Regions from separate parts of the Microbacterium sp. Clip185 genome, predicted to be linked through region 2. Evidence: predicted binding sites of a transcription regulator. Region 2 holds the regulator's gene; the other holds the start of a gene.
The links. Region 2 encodes HrcA, which represses chaperone genes, less so after heat shock. Its sites were predicted from a motif close to TTNGCACTCGNNNNNNNCGAGTGCNAA; they were not measured.

Region 1 (8,509 bases), 720 kb from region 2:
AACCACCTCGTCGGGCACATCGCCGCCGACATCCTCGATGCGGATGCGGCACCCCTCGAGTATCCGACGGTGGCCCTGCTCGTCAGCGGCGGGCACACCTCCCTGCTGCTCGTGCGCGACCTCACGAGCGATGTGGAGCTGCTCGGCGAGACGGTGGACGACGCCGCGGGGGAGGCGTTCGACAAGGTCGCTCGCATCCTGGGCCTGCCCTACCCGGGAGGTCCGCAGATCGACCGCGCCGCCGCCGAGGGCGATCCCACCGCCATCCGCTTCCCGCGCGGGCTCTCCCGCGCGTCCGACATGGCGGAGCACCGCTACGACTTCTCGTTCTCGGGTCTGAAGACGGCCGTGGCGCGCTACCTCGAGCAGACGCCGGACGCCTCTGTGCCCGACGTCGCCGCATCCTTCCGCGAGGCGGTCGTGGACGTGCTCGTGACCAAGGCGCTGGATGCGTGCGAACGCTACGACGTGCCGCGCCTGCTGCTGGGCGGCGGCGTCATCGCCAACCGCAGGCTGCGCGACGTGGCTGTGGAGCGCGGCACGGCGGCCGGCGTCGCGGTCCGCATCCCGCCGCTGAGTCTGTGCACCGACAACGGGGCGATGATCGCGGCCCTGGCCGCCGAGCTCATCTCTGCGGGGCGCGCTCCCTCGACGCTGCGCTTCGGCGCCGATTCCACGCTGCCGGTCACCGAGATCCAGGTCGCGGAGCAGCGGTGAGTCACGAGCGGGAAGGAGACGCGCCGGAAGAGCCGGCGTCGATGACATCGGCGTTCGGGCCGGACGACGCGGCCGCGCAGCCGCTGCTGGCCGCGGCCCTGGATCCCTCGCCGGAGAAGAGCCCCGTCGACGACCGGCCGGTCCTCGCCCGCGTCGAGTCGCCCTCGGACGACGTCGTCGTCCCGACGCAGGCCGCCGCGCTGCCCGGCACCCATCGCGGTGGATTCACCCGCCCGCCGACCGCGCCCGTCGACGTGCAGGAGCAGGTCGCCGAGCACGAGGAGCCCCTCGCGACGACCGCGACCCTGCCCACGACGGATGCGGGCGCGCCCGCCAACTTCGCGACCCTCTCGCTCGGGTTCGCGGTGGTGGCCCTCATCGTCGCCATCGTGGTCGGCTGGGGGTTCCCGATCGGGGTAGGGGCGGTCGTCCTGGGGCTTATGTCGCTGCGCGGGAGGGTGGAGAGCCGCCCGATCGCGGCGTGGGGCGTGGCCCTCGGCGCCCTCTCGTTGGTCTACAGCGCGGGATGGCTCGTGTACGCCGGTATTCGGTCGGGCTGGCTCGGCTGACGTTTCTCCCCTCCGAGCGTGCCGTGTGGGCCGGCTGCGCTTGATAGGTTCGCAAGCATGGGGATCGAGTGGGGACGAATCAGCCCTGTCATCGTGGTCACTGCCGGGATTCTGGCCTGCATGCTGGTGCCGAGCGTCGTGTTCATCGCCGTGTCGGCGTTTCTCGACGACAACGCGCTGCTGGGGGCGGCGGCGGTCGTTGCGGCAGGCGGGATCGTGATCGGAGCCGCCGCGGCATTCGTGTGCGCGGGGGCGATGTTCCGACGACGCAGGGCCGTCGGCGAGGGCTGATCAGACGCGATCCGCCAGGATCGCCGTCCGTTTGTCGCCGATCCGCGTCAACAGCAGCGTGGCCGAGGCATCGCCCTTGAGCTTGAGCCGGGTGCGCAGCTGGGCCGGGTCCACGTCGACGCCGCGCTTCTTGATCTCGAGCGTGCCGATGCCGCGTTCGCGCAGAGCCCTGGCGAGCTTCTTCTCGTCGGCGGGGAGCTGCTCGCGCACGCGGAAGCTCTGCACGAAAGGGCTCGTGACCGGCTCGTCCGAGGTGAGGTACGCGATGCGTTCGTCGAGCGTACCCGCATCCAGCGATCGCGCCACGTCTCCGATCAATCGGGCCCGGATGACGGCGCCGTCGGGTTCGTGCAGGAACGCGCCGAGCGGGCGGGGGGCGACATCCTCCGCGTCTCGGGCGGAGGTGAGCTCGTGCACCTCGTCGCCGCGGACGACGAGCGCCGCGCGCCGTACCCCCTCGCGCGCCAGCTCCCGGGAGAAGAGCACGAGCTCGATCGTCGACCCGTCCACGCTGATCCACTGCGCCTCGACATCGTCGGGGATGCTGTCGCGGTCGAAGCCGGGGCCGAGCTTGATCCCGGTGGGGACGCGTCCGGCGAGCTCGAACGCCCAGCTGAGTGCCGGACTGTACTCGTCCTGGTGCAGCCGATCGTTGTGGCTGCCGCCCACCGGGCGGCGCGCGGGGTCGAGCCACACCGCATCCATGTCGCTGAGATCGACGTCCTCCGCGCGGGCGTGCGAAACCGTGACGGTGTCGCCGAAGGGGGCCAGATTGTAGGCGGCGACGGCGGCCGTCGGCTCATCGGCGTCCACCGCGGTGACCTCGAGCCCGAGGGCCGCGAAACCCAGGGCGTCGCCGCCGATGCCGCACCCGAGATCCGCGATGCGGCGGCGACCTGCGTCGCGGAACCGGCCGGCATGGCGGGCGGCCACGCTCAGGCGCGTGGCCTGCTCGAGACCCGCCGGGGTGAAGAGCATCCGGGCGGCGAACGGCCCGAACTTCACTGCGGCGCGCGAACGGAGTCGCGCCTGGCCGACGACGGCGGAGACGAGGTCGGGCCCGTGGCCCGCGGCGCGGAGCCTGCTGACGGCCGCCGCGACGGCTGCCGTCGATTCGACCGGGCCCGTCTCATCCAACAGGCGCAGGCCCTCGGGGGTGAGAAGGGCGCGCAGCTCGCTCATCTCCATCGCTCCAGCCTAGGCGCGAGGCCGTGTTGGCACTCGCGTTGCACGAGTGCCAGGACGCCTCTAGACTTGCCATTAGCACTCTCGGTGTGAGGGTGCTAACTGAGTCTTCCGTTTCACGAAGCGAGAAAGAAGAGGTAGACCGTGTCGGTTTCCATCAAGCCGCTCGAGGACCGCATCGTCATCCAGCAGGTCGAGGCCGAGCAGACCACCGCTAGTGGCCTGGTCATCCCCGACACCGCCAAGGAGAAGCCCCAGGAGGGCGAGGTCGTGGCCGTTGGTCCCGGCCGCATCGACGACAACGGCAACCGTGTTCCGCTCGACGTCGCCGTCGGCGACCGCGTGATCTACAGCAAGTACGGCGGCACCGAGGTCAAGTTCGGCGCCGACGAGTACCTCGTGCTCTCCGCACGCGACGTGCTCGCGGTCGTCGTTCGCTGACATCGCCCCCTCGAAGCCCCCGGCCACTCGGTCGGGGGCTTCGTTCATTGCGGGCGCGTCCCGGTGGCGGCTGCGGTTCTAGGCTGGATCGGTGAACCCACGCACCCCCACCGAGCAGGGCCTCGCCGGCGGCCTCTACGCCTTCTCCGCATATCTGCTGTGGGGCGTGCTCCCGCTGTACTTCCTGCTGCTCGCGCCCGTGGGCGCCTTCGAGATCGTCGCGTGGCGCATCCTGTTGTCGCTCGTGTTCTGCGCGCTCCTGATCGTGGTGACGCGCTCGTGGCGGCGCCTCGCGGCGATCCTGCGCCAGGGCAGGCTCGTCGCCCTCACCGTGCTCGCCGGCATCCTGATCTACGTCAACTGGCAGACCTACCTCATCGGCACTCTCAGCGGCCACGTCATCGAGACGAGCCTCGGCTACTTCATCAACCCGATCGTCACGGTGCTGCTGGGCGTGCTGGTGCTGCGAGAGCGGCTGCGCCCTACCCAGTGGGTCGCGATCGGGCTCGCGACCGCCGCGGTCGTGGTGATCGTGGTCGGCTACGGCGCGATGCCGTGGATTGCCCTCATCCTCGCGTTCTCGTTCGGCTTCTACGGACTCGTGAAGAAGAAGATCGGCCCGTCCGTGGATGCGGTCAGCGGGCTCACTCTCGAATCGCTCTGGCTCACGCCGCTCGCCCTCGTGCAGCTGGTCGTGGTGGGACTGACGACAGGACTGGGCTTCGCGTCCGCGGGGGTCGGCACCACGGTGGCCCTCGCCCTGGCGGGGGTCGTGACGGCCGTTCCGCTGCTGCTGTTCGCCGCGGGCGCGCGCCGGGCGCCTCTGACGTTGCTCGGCATCATCCAGTTCGTCGCACCCGTGCTGCAGTTCCTCATCGGATGGTGGGTGCTGGGTGAGCCGATGACGGCCGGACGCTGGGCGGGCTTCGCGCTCGTGTGGGCGGCGCTCATCCTGTTGACCGCGGATTCCGTCGTCGCCTCGCGCCGTGCACGCCGGGGCGCAGGATTGCAGAACGCTCCGTCTGACGTGGCCGAATTGGCGTAATGCGTCGAAAAGCGGCGTGATTCATAACGATTTCGTCGCGAAAGGGTGCGGGGACTGTGCGCGACGCGCGCCTACAACACACTCGTAACAATGCGCGGCTAGCTTCTGGCGCAACGCGGCGTCCAGGTCGCGCATTGAAGAGTGAAAGGACGGAACCAGATGGTTCACTCCAAGAAGGCGTGGTTTGCCGCGACCGCCCTCGCGGGCGTCTCGGCGCTTGCGCTCGTCGGGTGTGCCGGCGGGGGCGAAGCAGCGCCCTCCGGCAGCTCAGACGCAGGTGGCGGCGACTACTCGGCGCAGAACTGCGCCGACGGCACCACGAGCGCTGACATCCTGAAGGTCGGCACCCTGCTGCCCACCACCGGAACCCTGGCATTCCTCGGCCCGCCCGAGATCGCCGGTGTCGGCCTGGCTGTCGACGACATCGTCGCCGCGGGCGACAAGGCATGTACGTTCTGGACCGACTCCGGTGACAGCAACGACATGACGGTCTCCTCCGCCTCGGCCGACGAGCTCATCAACGCGAAGGTCTCGATCGTGATCGGCGCCGCATCCTCCTCGGTGTCGCTGAACGTCGTCGACAAGCTCACCAAGAGCGCGAGCCCGATCGTGCAGATCTCGCCCGCGAACACGGCGGCGTCGCTCTCGGGCTACTCGCCCTTCTACTTCCGCACCGCTCCGCCGGACACGGTGCAGGGTTCCGCGCTGGGTCAGCTCATCACGAGCGACGGCAACGCGAACATCGCCTTCCTCGTGTTCAACGACGCGTACGGCACGGGTCTGCGCGATGTGATCGAGCAGACGGTCACGGGCGCGGGTGGAGCGGTCACCTACGGCGCCAAGGGCGCCGGCCAGGAGTTCCCTCCCGGTCAGACCACCTTCTCGTCCGAGGTGACGGCGGCGCTGGCCACCAACCCCGACGCGATCGTGATCATCGCCTTCGACGAGACCAAGGCGATCATCCCCGAGCTCGTGTCGCAGGGCTGGGACATGTCCCGCACCTACTACACGGACGGCAACACGTCGGACTTCTCGAAGGACTTCGAGCCCGGAACCCTCGAGGGAGCACAGGGAACGATTCCTGGTGCCAACCCCGCCGAGGACTTCAAGGAGAAGGCCTCCGCGTGGCACAAGTCGGTCGAGGGCTCGGCCCTGGACGACTACTCCTACTCGGCTGAGTCGTACGACGCCGTCATCCTCTCGGCCCTCGCGGCCCTGAAGGGCGGCGCCACCGACCCCGCGACCATCCAGGCGAACCTGGCGGCGGTGTCGGGCGCGACGGGTGGCGAGGAGTGCTCCACGTACGCGGACTGCAAGGAGCTCATCGCCGGCGGCAAGGACATCCACTACACGGGTGTCGCCGGTACGGGACCGTTCAACGACAAGAACGATCCCTCGAGCGCCTTCATCGGCATCTACAAGTTCGACGGTGACAACAAGCCCGTCTGGCAGAGCGCTGTCGAGGGCAAGTCTTGATCTGACTGCTCCGCTCACACGAACGCCCCCGGGTCCGCCCGGGGGCGTTCGTGCGTTTCCGGGTCCGCCCGGGGGCGTTCGTGCGTTTCCGGGGCGGTGCCCTCGCGCGCGTCCCGCCCTCGCCCCGCATTCGCCCCGCCCTCGTCCCGCTCGGGTCTCTTGAGCGTGTGGGTTGCGCGTTCGAGGGACGCCTCTTGTCGTGTCGGGGGCGTTGGCGTCGCGTTTCGGGTCTCTCGAACGGGTGGGGCCTGTGTTCGAGGGACGCGTGTTGGAGGGACGCGTGTTGTCGTGTCCGGGGGCGTTCGGGTCGCGTTTGGGGTCTCTTGAACCGGCGGCGCCTGTGTTGGAGGGACGCGTGTTGTCGCGCCGGGGGCGTTGGGGTCGCGTTTGGGGTCTCTTGAACGGGCGGCGCCTGTGTTGGAGGGACGCGTGTTGTCGCGCCGGGGGTGTTCGGGTCGCGTTTCGGGTCTCTCGAACGGGCGGCTCGCGCGGGCGAGCACAGGGCGCGCGGTGGGGTGGGCGCGCGGCGAGGTGGGGCGGGAACCGAGGCTCCGCGCCGCAGGAGCGGGGCTGAGGGCCGGCAACGGAGAAGGGGGCGGATGCGGGTGCATCCGCCCCCTTCGGAGCGCTCAGGCGGCGTGTGGCGCCGCGCGGATCTCAGGCCTTGCCGGCGTCGGGCTCCACGCCCGGCTCCGACATGGGCTCCGCACCGGGCGGCAGGTCTTCCGCCGCGCTCGAGCCGGAGGTCACCGAGGTCGGGACCTGCTCGTCGGGCGTGACGGTGCCCGCGGGAGCAGGCTCTGCGGTCGCGGGTGCGGTAGGGGCGGCACCGGATGCGGGTGCGGACTTGTCCGCATCCACGTCGGCTGCGAGCGTGCCGAGGTAGAGCTGGATGACCTTCGGGTCGTTGGCGAGTTCGCGCCCTGTGCCCGTGTAGGCGTCGCGTCCCTGGTCGAGCACGTACGCGCGGTCGCAGATCTGCAGGCAGCGGCGCGCATTCTGCTCGACCATGATCACGCTCACGCCCGCCTTGTTGATGCGCCGGGTGCGGATGAAGGTCTCGTCCTGGCGGACGGGCGACAGGCCGGCCGAGGGCTCGTCGAGCAGCAGCACGGACGGGTCCATCATGAGCGCACGGGCCATCGCGACCGACTGGCGTTCACCGCCCGAGAGGGACCCGGCGCGCTGATCGCGACGGTCGGCGAGCACCGGGAAGATCTCGAAGATCTTGTCGAGCTGCTCGCGGAACTTCCGCGGCTTCTGGTAGATGCCCATCTGCAGGTTCTCCTCGATCGTCAGCGAGGGAAACACGTTGTTGGTCTGCGGCACGAACCCCACACCGGTCGAGACCAGCTTGTTCGGCTTCCAGCCGGTGATGTCGGTGCCCTTGAGTGTGACGGAGCCGCCGCGGATCGACACCTGGCCGAACACCGCCTTCAGGAACGTCGACTTGCCGGCGCCGTTCGGGCCGATGATGCCGATGAGCTCGCCCGGGTGGGCGACGATGTTCACGCCGTTGAGGATGTTGACCCCCGGCAGGTAGCCGGCGTGCAGGTCCTTCGCGACGAGGACCGGTTCGGTCGCGTTCGTCATGAACGGTGCTCCTTTCCGAGCGCCTCGTCGATCTGCCGCTCGGCGGCCGCGTCGGCGGCCTCCGCCTCGGCCTCGAGCTGTTGGATGACCGAGGTGTCGAGCAGCGAGTCGTCACCGAGGTCGGTGTCGTGGTGCGCACCGAGGTACGCGTCCACGACCGCCTGCTGGTTCATGACCTCGCCCGCGGGGCCTTCGGCGACGATCGCGCCCTGCGCCATCACGACCACCCAGTCGGAGATGTGGCGCACCATGTGCATGTCGTGCTCGACGAACAGCACCGTGGTGCCGTCGTCGCGCAGGGCCTGGATGTGTCCGAGCAGCGACTGCGTGAGCGCCGGGTTCACACCCGCCATGGGCTCGTCGAGCATGATCATCTTCGGGTCGCTCATGAGAGCACGCGCCATCTCGAGCAACTTCTTCTGCCCGCCCGAGAGGGAGCCTGCGAGGTCTTCGCGCTTCTCGTACAGTTTGAAGCGCTGCAGGAGATCCATCGCCTTCTCGGTGATCTCCTTCTCCCGCTTGCGCCAGAGCGCGGGGATCAGAGCCACGGCCATGTTCTCGCCGGGCTGGTCTCGCGCGCCGAGCAGCATGTTGTCGAGCACTGTCATGCGCGAGAGCGCCTTCGTGAGCTGGAAGGTGCGCACCATGCCGCTGCGGGCGACCTTGGATGCGGCGGTGCTCCCCAGCGTCCGGCCGTCGAACGACCATCTGGCCGCCTTGTCGGCCGGCGGCCCGCCGAAGGCGCGCTTCGCGCTCGTCGGCTTGTCGAAGCCGGTGATGAGGTTGAAGAACGTCGTCTTGCCCGCACCGTTGGGGCCGATGAGGGCCGTGATGGCGCCGCGCTGAACCTCCAGGTGGTCGACGTCGACGGCCGTCATACCGCCGAAGCGGCGGATGATGTTGTCGACGACGAGGATGGGGTCGGGCTTCGGTGCGCCGGGCGTCTGCGCGACGTGCGACAGGCTTTCCTGTGCGGCCGCCTGGGCCGCCGTGATCGGCTCAGACATTGAAGCTCAGCTCCTTCTTGCTGCCGAGGATGCCCTGTGGTCGGAAGATCACCAGGAGCATCAGCGCGATGCCGATCACGATCCACGAGAACTGATCGGTCTGCTGGGTGGACATGATCGAGTCGGGCACGACGATGTCGGTGATGCCCTGGATGAAGATGCGCACCGCGAAGAACAGGATCGAG
Region 2 (8,509 bases):
GAACACGGACGGCTCGCTCATTCCTCCAGTCTATGCGTGCGCGTTCACCACCGACCCAGGAGCGCCTCGATGGCGGCGAGTGCGGCCGGTCCTGCGGTGGAGGTGCGCAGCACTCCTGCGCCGAGGCGCACCGGATGCGCGCCCGCCGCGGCGAAGGTCTCGAGCTCCGCAGCATCGATCCCTCCCTCGGGCCCCACGACGAGCAGGATCTCCGGGGCGTCCCGCAGCTCCTGCATCCTGGCGCTGAGGGACTCGGACGCGCCGGGCTCCAGGACGAGCGTCGGGACGACGGCGGCACGCTGCGCGACCTGTGCGCTCGTGCGCACCTCGCTCACCTCCGGAACCCACGCGCGATGCGCCTGCTTCGCAGCTTCGCGGACGATCTGGGCCCAGCGCGCACGCCCCTTGACCGCCTTGGCGGCATCCCAGCGCGAGACGCTGCGAGCGGCCTGCCACGGCACGACCTCGGCGACACCGAGCTCCGTGGCCGCCTGCACCGCCATTTCGTCGCGGTCGCCCTTCGCCAACGCCTGGACGAGCACGAGCCGGGGTGAGGGGGCCGCCACGTCCTCCCGCTGATGGACCTCCACCGCGACCTCGCGGGGCGCGACGCTCGTGCACGTCCCGGTCGCCCAGACGCCTCGCCCGTCGCCGATCGTGACCTCCTCGCCCACGCGCACCCGGCGCACGGTGGCGGCGTGGTGCGCCTCGGCTCCGGTCAGGGTCACGGTGCGGCCGGGCTGTGCGTCGGACGCGTCGTCGAGGAGGAAGTGCAGTGCCATCGGATCACCCGTTGCGGAAGCGGTCGCGCAGCTTGGCGAACAGCCCCTGCTGGAACTCCGACAGCCGCGGCGCGGGAGCCTTGGTCTTCTTGGCGAACTCCTCGATGAGAGCACGCTCCTTGTGGTCGAGGCGCGTCGGGGTGACCACGTGCACCCCGATCTTCAAGTCGCCGCGCTGGTTGCCGCGCAGCGGCGTGATGCCGCGTCCCTTGATCGTCAGCACGTCGCCGGCCTGGACCCCGGCGCGCAGCTCCAGATCGACCGGGCCGTCGAGAGCCTCGATCCTCGTCGTGGTTCCGAGAATCGCGTCGGGCATCGAGACGTCGAGGGTCGCGAGCAGGTCGTCGCCGTCGCGGCTGAACACCTCGTCGGCCGCCACCGTGATCTCCAGATACAGGTCGCCGTGGGGACCGCCCGCGGGGCCCACTTCTCCGGAGCCCGGAAGCTGCAGCCGCAGGCCGGTCTCGACGCCCGCGGGGATGTCCACCGAGACGGTCCGGCGCGCGCGAACCCGCCCCTGGCCCTGACAGGTCGCGCAGGGGTAGGGGATGGTGGTGCCGTAACCCTGGCACGTCGCGCAGGGCTGGTTGGTGACGACGTTGCCCAGCAGGCTCCGGACAGTGCGCTGCACGTGGCCGCTGCCGTGACAGATGTCGCACGTGACCGGCGAGGTGCCGGGCTGGCAGCAGCCGCCCTCGCACGTCTCGCAGAGCACCGCGGTGTCCACCTCGATGTCGCGGTGTGCGCCGAAGATCACTTCTCGCAGCTCGAGCGTCACGCGCACGAGGGCGTCCTGGCCGCGTTCGGTGCGCGAGCGCGGGCGGACGCGGCCCGCTCCGCCGCCACCGAAGAAGGTGTCGAAGATGTCGCTGAACCCGCCGAAGCCCTGGGCTCCGCCGAATCCACCGCTGTCGCCGCCCATGTCGTATCGACGACGCTGCTCGCTGTCGCTCAGCACGTCGTAGGCGTGCGTGACGAGCTTGAACCTCTCCGCCGCGTCCTCGCCCGGGTTCACATCGGGATGCAGCTGGCGCGCCAGCTTGCGGTACGCCTTCTTGATGTCGTCCTGCGATGCGTCGCGAGGCACCCCGAGTACTTCGTAGTGGTCTGCCACTTCAGCCTTCCCGTCCGCGTCCCGCGGAATCGTGTCGCGCGCTCAACGCGCGCGTTCGTCTTCTTCCAGCAGACGACTCAGATAGTGAGCCACGGCACGGACGGCCGCGAGGTTGCTGGAGTAGTCCATGCGAGTTGGGCCGAGCACGCCCACGCGCGCCTGCCCTCCGGTCGTGTCGTAGTCGCTGGCCACGACCGACGCCTCGACAAGTCCGAACGCCTCGTTCTCGCGCCCGATGGATGCGGCGAGCCCCTGCTCGTCGGCCACCATCTCACCCATCAGACGCAGCAGCGTGACCTGCTCCTCGATCGCTTCCAGAAGCGGGTAGATGCTGCCGCGGAAGTCGCCTTCCGCGCGGGCGAGGTTGGCGCTTCCCGCCATCACCAACCGGTCCTGGCGGAACTCGTCGAGCTCTTCGCCGACCGTGCGAAGCAGCGCGCCGAGGGCACGGTCGGCCCGGCTGTCGGTCAGCGTCTCGGCCAGTGCCTGCGCGACCCGTTGCGTGCCCTCGCGCACCGGTCGCCCGGTGACCAGCACCGACACCTGCGCACGCAGCGTCGCGACATCCGACTCCTCGAGCGGCTCGGGGCCCGCCATCAGACGCTGCGACACCCGGCCGGTATCGGTGACGAGCACGACGACAAGGCGCGACCCGCCGAGGTGGACGAGCTCGACATGGGTGATACTCGCCCGCTCGAACGAGGGGTACTGCACGAGAGCGACCTGTCCGGTGAGCTGGGTAAGGGCGCGCACCGTGCGTCCGAGCATGTCGTCCAGATCTGCCGGAGCTCCGAGGAATGCCGTGATCGCCGAGCGCTGGGCGCTCGTGAGCGGGCGCAGCTCGGCGAGGTGGTTCACGAAGACGCGGTAGCCCTTGTCTGTGGGCACCCGGCCGGACGAGGTGTGGGGTGCGGTGATGAGCTCCTCGTCCTCGAGCAGCGCCATGTCGTTGCGGATCGTCGCAGCGGACACGCCGAACGAGTGACGTTCGACGATCGACTTGCTGCCGACGGGTTCACGCGTCTCGACGTAGTCCTGGACGATCGCCCGAAGCACGTCGAGTCCCCGATCGCTGACCATGCGCACTCCCTCCTGGCACTCGAGGTCTGGGAGTGCCAATTCTAGCGCGCTCGGGCCGCGAGTCTCCGGAAGCCGCCCGTAGACTCGCGAGAGGAGGTCGTATGTCGCATCCTGTCGTCCACACCGAGGCCGGAGCCGTTTCCGGGACCCGCACCGAGGGGATCGAGCGTTACCTCGCCATCCCGTATGCCGAGCCTCCTGTCGGCTCGCGCAGATTCGCCCTGCCCGAGCCGGTCGCGGAGTGGGAAGGCGTTCGCGAGGCCACGGGCTTCGGCCCCACGTCGCCGCAGTCGCCGTACCCTGGTGAGATCGGCAAGCTCCTCCCGTCGACGATCATCCCCGGCGACGACATCCTGACCGTCAATGTGTGGCGGCCCGAGCAGGCGGACGGCGCCGCCGTCATGCTCTGGTTCCACGGTGGAGCGCTCGAGCGCGGCACCGCGGCGATCAGCACCTACGACGGCACCCCCTTCGCACGCGACGGCGTCGTCTTCGTCTCGGCGAACTACCGGTTGGGAGCGGAAGGGTTCTCGGTCCTGCCCGACGCGCCGCGCAACATCGGGCTCGCCGACGCCGCCGAGGCATTGCGGTGGACCCACCGCAACATCGCGCGCTTCGGCGGCGACCCCTCTCGGATCACGATCTTTGGCGAGTCCGCCGGCGGTGCCGTGGTGGCAGCACTCCTGGCCCGCGAGGATCTGCGTCCCTTTCTCGCGGGCGCGATCATCGAGTCAGGACCCCTGGACGCCGCGACGACCGAGCGCGCCGCGCGTCCCGCCCGAGACATCGCCCGCCGGCTCGGAGTCCCCGCCACCGCGGAGGCCTTCCGTCGGATCCCGCCGCAGCGACTCGTCGCGGCCAGGGATGAACTGACCGCGAACTCGACGCTCATCAAGGCCGCCCCGGGCTTCAACGCGACCATCGATCCGACGACCCTGCCGGAGAATCCCCGGCGCGCACTCATCGGCGCCGACGTTCCGGTGGTCATCGGCACGAACACCGACGAGTACCGCCTCTGGGACACTCCCGCCGCCTTCGCCAAACTCTCGCGCGGCACGTACGCGCTGCTCGCTCTGGCGAAGCGCCTGCCCCGCGGCGTGTGGCGCGCCTACCGTGAGGCATTCCCTGCCGCCTCCCCGGGCGAGATCATCGGACAGGTCCTGACGGATCTGGTCGTGCGCCAACCGGCAGTCGAGATCGCGCGCGGGCGCACGGCCCCGACCTTCGTCTACGAGTTCGCCTGGCCGAGTCCCGTGCGCGACCTCCGCGCTGCTCACGCCCTGGAGATCGGCTTCGTCTTCGACGCGCTGGGAGACGAAGGCGCGGTCACGATGGCCGGGACCGATGCCCCGCAAGAGCTGGCGACACGGATGCACGGCGACTGGATACGTTTCGCCGAGACCGGCGACCCGGGCTGGCCCGCGTTCCGCGACGGTTCGCTCGTGCGCCGCTACGACAGCGTGACGCACGATGTGGCGCTGCCGCGCGCGGCGGCGCTCGCGGCGCTGACCCACTGACTCAGTCGGTCAGCTCGCGCACGACCGCATCGGCGAGCAGCCGGCCGCGGCGCGTCAGCACGATGCGTCCACGCAGTGCTGACGCCCCCTCCACGAGACCGTCGGCGATGAGCCCGGCTACGGCGCTGCGTCGGTCGCTCGGAACCACCTCGATCGGCAGCCCCTCACGGATGCGGGACTCCAGGAGGATCCGCTCGAGCGTGCGGGCCTCCTGGTCGGGGACCTCCCTGGCCGCCGCCGGCGACGCACCCAGCGACAGCCTCTGAGCGTAGGCGGCAGGGTGCTTGACGTTCCACCAGCGAACGCCGGCGATGTGGCTGTGAGCGCCCGGTCCGAACCCCCACCAGTCGGTGCCGCGCCAATATGCGAGATTGTGGCGTGAGCGGTGCTCGGCGCCGCGCGCCCAGTTCGAGACCTCATACCAGTCGAAGCCCGCATCCGCCATCGCATCGTCGACGAGCTCGTACATCTCTGCCTGCAGATCGTCGTCGGGCGCGGGGACCTCGCCGGCGCGGATGCGGCGGGCGAGCTTTGTGCCGTCCTCGATGATGAGCGCGTAGGCGGAGAGATGATCCGGTTCCAGCGCCAAGGCGGCCTCGACCGAGGCGCGCCAATCGGACAGGGACTCCCCCGGTGCGCCGTAGATGAGATCGACGCTCACATCGAGCCCGGCAGCTCGCGCTCCGGCGACGGCTGCGGCCACATTGGCGGGGTCGTGCGTGCGGTCGAGGGCCGCCAGAACGTGCGGAACGGTCGATTGCATCCCGATCGACACGCGCGTCACCCCGGCCTCAGCCAGCTCGGCAAGCGACGCGTGGGTCACGGAATCCGGGTTGGCCTCGACGGTGATCTCGGCGCCCTCTGCGATGCCGAAGCCCTCGCGGACGGCGTGCAGCATGCCGCCCAGCGCCGCCGACGACAGCAGGGTCGGTGTGCCCCCGCCGAAGAAGACCGTCTGGGCCGGGCGTGGGTGGGACGCCAGCACCCGGGTCGCCAGAGCGATCTCACGGCTCAGGTCGTCGGGGTAGTCGTCGCGGCGGTGTCCGCGCAACTCGTCGGCCGTATACGTGTTGAAGTCGCAGTATCCGCAACGCACCCGGCAATACGGCACATGGATGTAGACGCCGAAATCAGTGGTGGGATCCACCGCCGTACCCTCGGGAAGAGCGCCGTCGGCGGGTGCGAGGTCGCCGTCGGGAAGAACAGATGGTGTCATCAGGCGGGGGTCGTGTACATGGGCGAGATCGCACGCAGGTACCGGCCGAAGAGCTCGCGGCGGCGGCGGCGCACGAGCGCGGGAACCAGACGATACAGCGGCGAGACCGGGCGGTCGAAGGCGCGGACGGTGAACCACACCTCGTCATCGCCGCGCCATTCGATCATGAACGATTCCTCGCCGCTGACGACCGAGTCACGCACCGTGCCCAGGGCGAAACCGATGCGTCGCTTCTCCTCGACCACGAAGATCACGCGCAGCTCCGCATCGACGCGGTAGCCGCCGACGCGCCCGCGCACGTGCACCGATGAACCGGCGGCCACATACGGCGTTCCGTCGGCGTCGAAGCGCTGGTCGGCGTCGAGGCGACTGGGCGCGATCGGCTGCCCCTCGTCGTCGAACGAGACTCCCGAGTAGCTCGGGTCGGATGCGGGGCGCACCTCTGCGATCGAGATGCCGCCGTCGCGAAGCGCCCGCCACGACAGGAGCGCGTCGCCCGCAGAGCGGAAGCGCTCCTCACCACTGCCGAGCTTCCACGACTCCTGGGCGGGAATGCTCTTCTCCGGCGGGTACTGGAGGAGGTCGGAAGCCTGCGTCGCCCCGACGGCGGCGTAGTCGACGGTCTCGTCCCGGAAGGTCCCACGGCGCATGGTCTCCAGCGTACCGAGCCGGCCTGGACGCATGATCCGAATGTGAATCCCCTACTTCTTCGTCTCGACGTCGCCCGACAGCGCGGCGATGAACGCCTCCTGGGGAACCTCGACGCGCCCGACCATCTTCATGCGCTTCTTGCCCTCCTTCTGCTTCTCGAGGAGCTTGCGCTTACGCGTGATGTCACCGCCGTAGCACTTGGCGAGCACGTCCTTGCGGATGGCCCGGATGTTCTCGCGGGCGATGATCCGCGCGCCGATGGCGGCCTGGATCGGAACCTCGAACTGCTGGCGAGGGATGAGCTTGCGCAGCCGCTCGGTCATCATGGTGCCGTAGGCGTAGGCCTTCTCACGGTGCACGATCGAGCTGAAGGCGTCGACCTTCTCGCCCTGCAGGAGGATGTCGACCTTCACGAGGTCGGCGGTCTGGGATCCTGCGGGTTCGTAGTCGAGGCTCGCGTAGCCCTGCGTGCGGCTCTTGAGGTGGTCGAAGAAGTCGAACACGATCTCGCCGAGCGGCATGTTGTAGCGCAGCTCGACGCGGTCCTCGCTGAGATAGTCCATTCCCAGCAGCGTGCCCCGGCGCGACTGGCACAGCTCCATGACGGTGCCGACGTAGTCCTTGGGCAGCAGGATGCCGACCTTGACGACGGGCTCGGACACCTCCGCCACGCGGCCGTCCGGGTACTCGCTCGGGTTGGTGACGGTGACCGTCTCGCCCGTGTCGGTCATGACCTCGTACGTCACCGAGGGGGCGGTCGTGATCAGGTCGAGGCCGAATTCGCGCGAGAGCCGCTCGGTGATGATCTCGAGGTGCAGGAGCCCCAGGAACCCGCAGCGGAAGCCGAAGCCGAGGGCGACCGAGGTCTCCGGCTCGTACTGCAGCGACGCGTCGGAGAGCTTCAGCTTGTCGAGCGCCTCGCGCAGCTCCGCGTAGTCGCTGCCGTCGATCGGGTAGATACCCGAGAAGACCATGGGCTTCGGGTCGGTGTAGCCGGGCAGCGCGTCGGTGGCGGGCTTGCGGTGGTTCGTGATCGTGTCGCCGACCTTCGACTGGCGCACGTCCTTCACCCCCGTGATGAGATAGCCCACCTCACCCACGCCGAGCCCCTTGGTGGGGACGGGCTCGGGGCTGGACACGCCGATCTCGAGCAGTTCGTGGGTGGCCTTGGTGGACATCATCTGGATCCGCTCGCGCGGCTCGAGCTTGCCGTCGACCATGCGGACGTACGTCACCACACCGCGGTACGCGTCGTAGACGGAGTCGAAGATCATCGCGCGCGCGGGCGCCGCGGGATCTCCGACGGGCGCGGGGATGCGTTCGACGATCCGATCCAGCAGACCCTCGACGCCCATGCCCGTCTTGCCACTCACGCGCAGCACGTCTTCGGGGTCGCCGCCGATGAGTCCCGCGAGTTCGGCGGCGTACTTCTCGGGATCCGCTGCCGGCAGGTCGATCTTGTTCAGCACCGGGATGATCGTGAGGTCGTTCTCCAGCGCGAGATACAGATTGGCGAGGGTCTGTGCCTCGATGCCCTGCGCTGCGTCGACCAGGAGAATGGCGCCCTCGCACGCGGCGAGCGATCGGCTCACCTCGTAGGTGAAGTCGACGTGGCCGGGCGTGTCGATCATGTTGAGCGCGTACGTGCCGTTCGCGTCCGACCACGGCATCCGCACGGCCTGGCTCTTGATCGTGATGCCGCGCTCGCGCTCGATGTCCATCCGGTCGAGGTACTGCGCACGCATGTCGCGGTCGGCGACGACGCCGGTGATCTGCAGCATCCGGTCGGCCAGCGTCGACTTTCCGTGGTCGATGTGGGCGATGATGCAGAAGTTGCGGATCAGCTCGGGCGGAGTCGCGGACGGCTGCAGGGGCTTGAGGGCGCGCGGTGACATGTTCCGTCGATTCTACGGTGAGCGGCTACCCGCCCGAGCCTAGGCTGGTGCGATGACGGTGCAGGTGGTCCTGGTCCACGGGATCCGCACGTCCGCATCCATGTGGCGCGCGCAGCGGGAGACCCTCGAAGCGACGGGCATCGGCGTGATGGCGGTCGACCTCCCCGGGCACGGTACGCGCATGGCGGAGCCGTTCACCTTGGACGAGGCGTTCGCCACGATCGACCGCGCGGTGCGCGCCTCCGCCGAACGCG

Region 1: a site for HrcA is predicted at 2,792-2,818, ahead of groES (co-chaperone GroES). Genes of this name have one in related genera too.

What each region holds. Positions count from the first base shown of each region.
Region 1 covers NZ_CP117996.1:702,945-711,453, forward strand. Annotated here, with positions in the region: gene tsaD (tRNA (adenosine(37)-N6)-threonylcarbamoyltransferase complex transferase subunit TsaD) at 1-717, shown strand, start outside; gene PQV94_RS03410 (hypothetical protein) at 759-1,286, shown strand; gene PQV94_RS03415 (hypothetical protein) at 1,344-1,577, shown strand; gene PQV94_RS03420 (class I SAM-dependent methyltransferase) at 1,578-2,765, opposite strand; gene groES (co-chaperone GroES) at 2,907-3,203, shown strand; gene rarD (EamA family transporter RarD) at 3,295-4,248, shown strand; gene PQV94_RS03435 (ABC transporter substrate-binding protein) at 4,408-5,724, shown strand; partial or broken gene PQV94_RS03440 (ABC transporter ATP-binding protein) at 6,568-7,317, opposite strand; gene PQV94_RS03445 (ABC transporter ATP-binding protein) at 7,314-8,324, opposite strand; gene PQV94_RS03450 (branched-chain amino acid ABC transporter permease) at 8,317-8,509, opposite strand, start outside.
Region 2 covers NZ_CP117996.1:1,418,106-1,426,614, reverse strand. Annotated here, with positions in the region: gene PQV94_RS06835 (HIT domain-containing protein) at 1-21, opposite strand, end outside; gene PQV94_RS06830 (16S rRNA (uracil(1498)-N(3))-methyltransferase) at 45-782, opposite strand; gene dnaJ (molecular chaperone DnaJ) at 787-1,896, opposite strand; gene hrcA (heat-inducible transcriptional repressor HrcA) at 1,939-2,976, opposite strand; gene PQV94_RS06815 (carboxylesterase/lipase family protein) at 3,078-4,493, shown strand; gene hemW (radical SAM family heme chaperone HemW) at 4,495-5,709, opposite strand; gene PQV94_RS06805 (DUF1990 family protein) at 5,709-6,359, opposite strand; gene lepA (translation elongation factor 4) at 6,411-8,255, opposite strand; gene PQV94_RS06795 (alpha/beta fold hydrolase) at 8,308-8,509, shown strand, end outside.